Regions from separate parts of the Pseudoalteromonas obscura genome, predicted to be linked through region 1. Evidence: riboswitches for the same ligand, from Rfam matches in the RefSeq annotation. Region 1 holds a riboswitch; the other holds the start of a gene.
The links. Region 1 has a riboswitch for cobalamin ahead of QNM18_RS15695 (ABC transporter ATP-binding protein). Riboswitches for the same ligand answer to the same signal wherever they lie in the genome.
Positions count from the first base shown of each region.

Region 2: it holds a riboswitch for cobalamin, as region 1 does, so the genes downstream of both, QNM18_RS21620 (TonB-dependent receptor domain-containing protein) here and QNM18_RS15695 (ABC transporter ATP-binding protein) in region 1, are expected to answer to the same signal.

Region 1 is NZ_JASJUT010000006.1:239,258-242,676, reverse strand. It holds gene QNM18_RS15710 (FAD:protein FMN transferase) at 1-509, shown strand, start outside; gene nqrM ((Na+)-NQR maturation NqrM) at 649-861, shown strand; gene QNM18_RS15700 (histidine phosphatase family protein) at 913-1,512, shown strand; cobalamin riboswitch at 1,507-1,651, shown strand; gene QNM18_RS15695 (ABC transporter ATP-binding protein) at 1,733-2,557, shown strand; gene QNM18_RS15690 (FecCD family ABC transporter permease) at 2,554-3,419, shown strand, end outside.
Region 2 is NZ_JASJUT010000011.1:241,388-244,806, reverse strand. It holds gene QNM18_RS21620 (TonB-dependent receptor domain-containing protein) at 1-1,840, opposite strand, end outside; cobalamin riboswitch at 1,881-2,052, opposite strand; gene QNM18_RS21615 (YajQ family cyclic di-GMP-binding protein) at 2,138-2,620, opposite strand; gene QNM18_RS21610 (VanZ family protein) at 2,825-3,178, shown strand; gene QNM18_RS21605 (ketopantoate reductase family protein) at 3,175-3,419, shown strand, end outside.

The DNA of each region.
Region 1 (3,419 bases):
CAGCTACGGCTAAAGGTTACGGCATTGACAAAGTCGCTGAGTTAATCGAGAAAAAAGGGTTTTCAAATTATATGGTAGAGATCGGCGGTGAACTTCGAATTTCGGGCAGTAAGCCGGAAGGTGCACCATGGCGTATCGCCATCGAAAAACCGGATGCGCCTGCAGGGCAACGTCAAATTCACCGTGTTGTAGAGCCAGGTAATAATGCCATCGCGACATCTGGGGATTATCGAATTTTCTACGAAATGGACGGGGAAGTATTTACGCATTTAATTGACCCAGGTACAGGTAAGCCTGTACGTCATGACTTGGTGTCTGTGACGGTGTTGCATCCATCTGCAATGACAGCCGATGGGTTGGCTACAGCGCTCACTGTGATGGGAACGCAACGAGCAAGAGCATATGCTGAAGAACATAATCTGCCAGTATATTTGATTAGTAAAACCGATGCTGGGCTAGAGACATTTTCAAGTACTGCTTTTGAACCGTATTTAGATGTAAAAAAGTAATCAGTGAATTAGGCTAAATATCATTGCTTTTAGTGTGGTAAATTCATTCAACTTTGGCAGATTTAGATATATAATATCGAAAGTATACCGTCAGTTGCTTGGATGTTGACCAAGCTAGTTTATTGAGGGGCCTTTGCCTATGTCACTATTTATTCTTACCTTTGGATTACTTGTATTGATTGCTGCAGCTATGGCTGTGGGTGTAATAGTTCAGAAAAAATCAATGGCAAGCAGCTGTGGTGGCCTAGGTTCAATGGGTATCGACAAAATTTGTGATTGTGATGACCCATGTGACAAGCGTAAAAAGCGCTTGGCGAAAGAACAGTCTTGGCGCGAAAATCAAATTTTGTAAATCGATTTAAAAACGCAGGGGATCCTGCGTTTTTATTGTCTGTTTGATCAGATGATTCAAACTCTTTATTTTATTCGTCATACCGAAACAACCCAGTCGGGCATGCTGTTGGGTAAGACTGACCCACCGTTGACCAGTACTAGCCATCAGCAATTGCTTACTATTTTTGACTCTCTTCCCAAGCCTGATAGAGTGATCAGTTCTCCAAAACTTCGTTGTTTGGCGCCTGCACAAGCATATGCTGAAAAATCCGGACTCGCCCTATCGATAAAAAGTGAGTTACAAGAGATGGATTTTGGGCTTTGGGACGGTAAAAGCTATGATTGGTTGTGGCAAAATGCTACCGACCCAAGTATTGGTGAATTTTGGCAAAACCCGTGGGATATCGCAGTTCCGGAAGGGGAATCAATGATCACCTTCAATAATAGAATCGCATCGTGGTGGCAAACATTTACTGCAGATCGCACAGATGATACCGTCCTAGTAGTGACCCATGGTGGGGTGATAAAGCAGTTGCTAGCACTTTGGCTCGAGCTGCCCAAAGGTGTCTCAAGTCATTTAAATTGTTTTGAGGTTGGCTATGGCTGCGTGGTTAAAGTAACCGTTTTTTATGATGAAGTTGGCAAGGCATGGCCTAAAGTTGTGTTTTAGCCATCTAGACTTCATAATACACAAAATTATTTCGACATCGCTTGGGAATGAGGTGTAAACCCTCAGCTGTCCCCGCAACTGTGAGTGCGTCAGTTTGACTAGCCGCACAAAGCCAGATACCAAGGTTGAGATAACAGCTTAAGCGGGCGCACTTAAGTTACATCCACATGTTTCATTTGTATTGCAAGCTGTAGTGATGTGTGCCCGAAGAAGAGGAATTATGGCGGCAGCACAAGTATCAGTTAGTAACCTACACCTAGTTATCAATAATAAATCCATTTTAACTGACATGAGTTTTTCCATAGAACAGGGTCGGTTTCTTGGGTTAATAGGTCCAAATGGAGCTGGAAAATCCTCATTGCTACGATGTCTGTACCGCTTTCAGGCTCCAACATCTGGTGCCATTACGATAGATGGTAAAAATATCGCGGAGTTTAATCGGCAAGATTACGCACGCAAAGTCGCGGCTGTGCTGCAAGAGATCCCTAGTCAGTTTAATCTAGGGGTGTTTGATGTAGTCGCGATGGGTTTGACGCCTCATAAAAGTCTATTTGCGAGTGTATCTCTGCGCGATAAACAGGCCATTCAAGAGGCGCTATCAAAAGTGGGGCTGACTCATAAACAGAAGCAATCTTACGAATCGTTGTCAGGTGGTGAGAAACAGCGTGTCATGATTGCAAGAGCAATTGTGCAAAGCCCAAGTTTGTTACTGATGGATGAGCCGACCAGTCATTTAGATGTGAAATATCAAATTGAAATTATGGCATTGGCAAAATCATTGGGGATCACGGTAGTGGCCTCCTTCCATGATTTGAATCTCGCTGCTGCGATATGTGATTCAATTTTGGTTGTAGATAAAGGAAAGTTGGTTGCGCACGGTTCTCCACAAAATGTAGTCTCATCGTCAATGCTCGCACAGGTTTTTGGTGTCAATGCGGATGTAACGTTACAGCAGTGTGCTAAGCGTGAGCATGTTATTCCCCATATTCGTTATCAATATCAGCAACCTGCAATTCATAGGGGCATACCAAGGAGTCAGCCATGAGGTTTGCCGCAAGCAGTGTCCTGTTGTTGGCTTGTTTGTTTAGCTTCGTTTGTAGTTTGAGCATTGGGGCCGTGCAAGTTGACTTTTACGATGTGTGGTTAGCACTTTGGTCGTATGACAACACACAACTGGCGCAAAAAATCGTAATAGAACTCAGGCTTCCGAGAGCCATTCTCGCATTTTTGGCTGGTGCGGGGTTGGCAACAGCAGGACTGATTTTACAAACAGTTACTCGTAATCCACTTGCTGATCCATATCTTTTTGGCATTTCTTCAGGTGCTTCGTTTGGTGTGGTTTTATTACTCACCTTGTTTGGGATACAAAGTGGGTTAGCTATGTCAGGGGCGGCATTACTTGGCAGTATATGCGCAATGAGTTTGCTGCTTTTGATTGCTTACCATAAAGGAACCGCACAAATAGAAAATATGCTACTTGCTGGCGTTGCGCTGTCTTTCTTGTTTAATGCGTTCACTAGTTTGCTTCTGTATTGGAGTGACCCCCAAGCGGTTAGCGCCATAATATTTTGGAGCCTAGGCAGCTTTAGTCGGGCTGATTGGGTTTGGATGTGGCTACCTTCGATTGTCGTAATAAGTGGGTTGGTGATTGTAATTTGCTTTAGACGACATTTAAATGCGTTGCTTTTGGGTGACGAAAGTGCTGTTACGCTGGGGGTCAATGTTCACCGATTACGCTTGGGTATGTTATTGGTAAGTTCTTTGTTGACTGCTGTGTTAGTAGCAGCGTGTGGTGGTGTCGGATTTGTCGGGTTAATGATCCCCCATATTGTGCGTTTTTTCATTTCTCAAGCTCGTGTACTCGGTATGATAGTTACCGCTTTAAGCGGTGGGTTACTGATGCTGTG
Region 2 (3,419 bases), on a different contig from region 1:
AATTAACAAAAAAGCGTCGTTCAGGTGTATTGTAGTAGTTTACAGAAACGACCTCTTTTTGTTCATTCGTTACTAGGCTAGATACCACCGCACCATATTCTTTATCAAACAAGTTTTCTATTCTCGCCGATAGTTTTAGTGCATCAGATAATTCGTAATTGGCCGCTAAATTAACCAATGTATATGAACTTAAGTTGAAAGCTTCCCCAGTAGGCGTAGATCTAGAGCTATCACGTTGACCTCGGAATTGAAGTTCAGTTACCACCTCAAGCTCATCCCATTGCTTTGCAAGCAACCAGTTGGCAGAGTGCTTAGCTATGCGAGGCAGCGGCTTGCCCTTCGACTCATCTTTGGCGTTCACAAAAGCATAATTAAAGTTAGACTCTATACCGAACATCAACGTATTTAACACACTGACCTCGATACCTTGATGCAAAGCATTGTCAATATTGGCAGGTGCCCAATTGCCTTGAGCGTTCGGTGCCCAAGCTATTTTGTTTGTATAATCGGTGCGATAAACTGCAAAATCAACTGTGGTATCAGCCAGTGACGCCTTCAAGCCAAGCTCAAAGTTATCTGACTCTTCAGGCAATAGCGCCGGGTTTCCAGAGCCGGGATAATACAGGTCATTAAAAGTTGGTGCTTTGTAGCCTGTATTGTGTGCAAACCTAAATGTTGCATCACGATGTACCTTGTATCCTAATGCTACGCTGTGTGTGACTTCACTGCCAAACTGATCATCGTCATCGTAACGTACTGTCGCTTCAACAAGCGCTTGATTATATTCATATACTGATCCCACAAACACACCCAAAGTATCTCGTGTGCTTTGCTCATAAACTAACGTCGAAGCTGATACATCATCTTCTGATGCACTTACTCCGCCCAGAACAACTAGGTTTTCTTGTACATCGATATGCCCATCGTAGTTAAGTATGGTGCGCTTAGTGATCGTTTTCTGTCTCTTAGACTCGTCTACACTCACTGATTCATCTTGGGATTTTGTCACTGTAAACGCGTGTGAAGATTGACCAAACTGAGTCTCGAAGCCCAAACTCACCACTTGGTTATCGTATTCATCGAGATATGCAGTGTCGTTTTGTGCACCAAAAGGGTTATCGTAGAATGTGTCCCCTTCACTGCCTTGGAAAGCTGCAAATATCTTGCTGTCAGGTGCGATTTGATACTCGGCTTTAAGGCCTAAACTGGTATTGTCGTGGCCGTCTGAATCAGGCTGTGTTCCTTGCAAAACGTCAAAATTATCGGTTTCTTCATAGCCTAAATTAGCCAATATTGTCAGATCTTCATGGTTATAAGACGTCGCCACTTGTCCATTGCGGTAACTGTTACTGCCAACAGTGACATCAGCTGTGGTATGTTCAGCTCGACGAGTAATAATGTTGATCACACCTGCCATTGCGTCCGAACCATAAATCGCAGCGCGTGAGCCTTTTACGATTTCTACACGCTCAACACTTTGCAATGGAATTTTTTCAATCGACTTGTAACCCAATGTCGCTGAACCCACTCGGATACCATCAATCAACACTAAAGTATGATCTGAACTTCCGCCTCTCAATGCAATACTCGTCGTGTGACCAAAGCTACCGTTTGCATTAATTTGAATTCCAGCCTGCTGAGATAATATTGTTGCAAGGTCACGTGCGCCACTGCGCTCAATGTCAGCGCGGTCTATAACCGACACAGCTGCTAACACATCTTTTTGTGACTGTTCAATTTTATTTGCGGTTACTGTAATGCGTTCAATTTCTTGAGAAGCAGACGTGTGAAATGAAACCGCTGCGATTACAGCAGCGCTTAGCGCAGATATTTTTATCATGAAGATCCCCTACTTTGTGCCCACCGCACAAAGTTTCATCAAATAAGTCAAATTCAAGGCCGGTCTCCGGGCTCAACCATTTAAAATTAGTTTTACCGTTGCGGGGGCAGCGTTGGGTTTACCAAGTCCTATACTTGCGCACCAACTTCCCGATTATCCATTACATTTATGTTCCGTATATATTTTTTGGCACCTCGAAATTCCGCGCATATTGTCCGAGATTTAAGGGGGGATTGTCAATGGACGTCTAGAGTTCCAGTGCTATATTTAAACACCGAAACTCTCATAGCTTTAAGGTTAATCTCTGAAGTTTTTAAACTGGAAAGGCTGACCAAGTTCAGCAGTACGGATCAGCTGCATGACTTCTTGTAGATCATCACGTTTTTTACCCGTTACGCGCACTTCTTCACCTTGAATAGCTGCTTGAACTTTTAACTTAGAGTCCTTGATAAGTTTGACTACTTTTTTCGCCATATCTTTATCAATACCTTGTTTCAAGGCTACTTTACGAGCAAAGGTTTTACCACTGCGCTCTACATCTTTCAACTCGAAGCTGCCAACATCTAAGCCCCGTTTTGCAGCTTTGCCAACCACCATGTCGAACAGTTGCATTACTTGTTGTTCAGATTCCGATTTTAATTGAATCACTTCATCTTTAAGCTCAATTGAAGCCTCAACACCACGAAAGTCATAGCGCGTTTCCAGTTCACGGTTTGCATTGTCAACGGTGTTTCTAGCTTCCGTCATTTCTATTTCAGATACGATATCAAAAGAAGGCATTGCTTTCTCCTCAAAACAAATTTACGGAGAATTATAACAACGCTCATACGCAATAATATATAGTTTTTTACTCACTGCTTACGCTCATTCTTTTTAGAAACGGTCAAGCACATATACTGCTGACTATTCATACGTTTACTATTAAGCCATTTTTAATATTTCAGTGTTATACTGATTCTTCATCACGTTGGAGTTGGAGTGCATGTGACAAGACAAGTATATCGAACACTGTTGCTGTTATTTTTGATAGTCATTACTTATCTGTTTGCAAAAGAAGTTAAAAATCATGTTGTTAGAATTGAACACCTAGACAAAGTGGTGCATTTTGGCGTGTTTTTCGCGCTGGCGTTTTTTTCCCACCACGCATTTAGATTCAAAATTTGGTTTCATATGACACTCTTAATCAGCTACGGTGCTGCAGTTGAATGGATGCAATCTACATTACCATATCGACAAGCATCACTCGGTGACTTTATTGCCGACGTGATGGGAGCCATCAGCTATTTTGTCGCCATCTGGCTATTTCGCAAATATAGGCTGCGCCGAGGCGAGCAATGAGTGATATTTACATTTTGGGGTGTGGTGCCGTCGGCTTACTGCTCGCCGAAAAGCTGTCACATCACCACTCGGTGACTTTAATCACTCGCACTGCTTCAAAGCAAGCATTCTTTTTTATCGATGGCAAGCAGCGTCGCCAATTAAATGTTAAAATGACTACGCTAGAGGACCTCAGTGGTAAAATCCACACATGTATTGTCCCAGTCAAAGCTTACCAATTGGTCTCGGCCATGGAAGCACT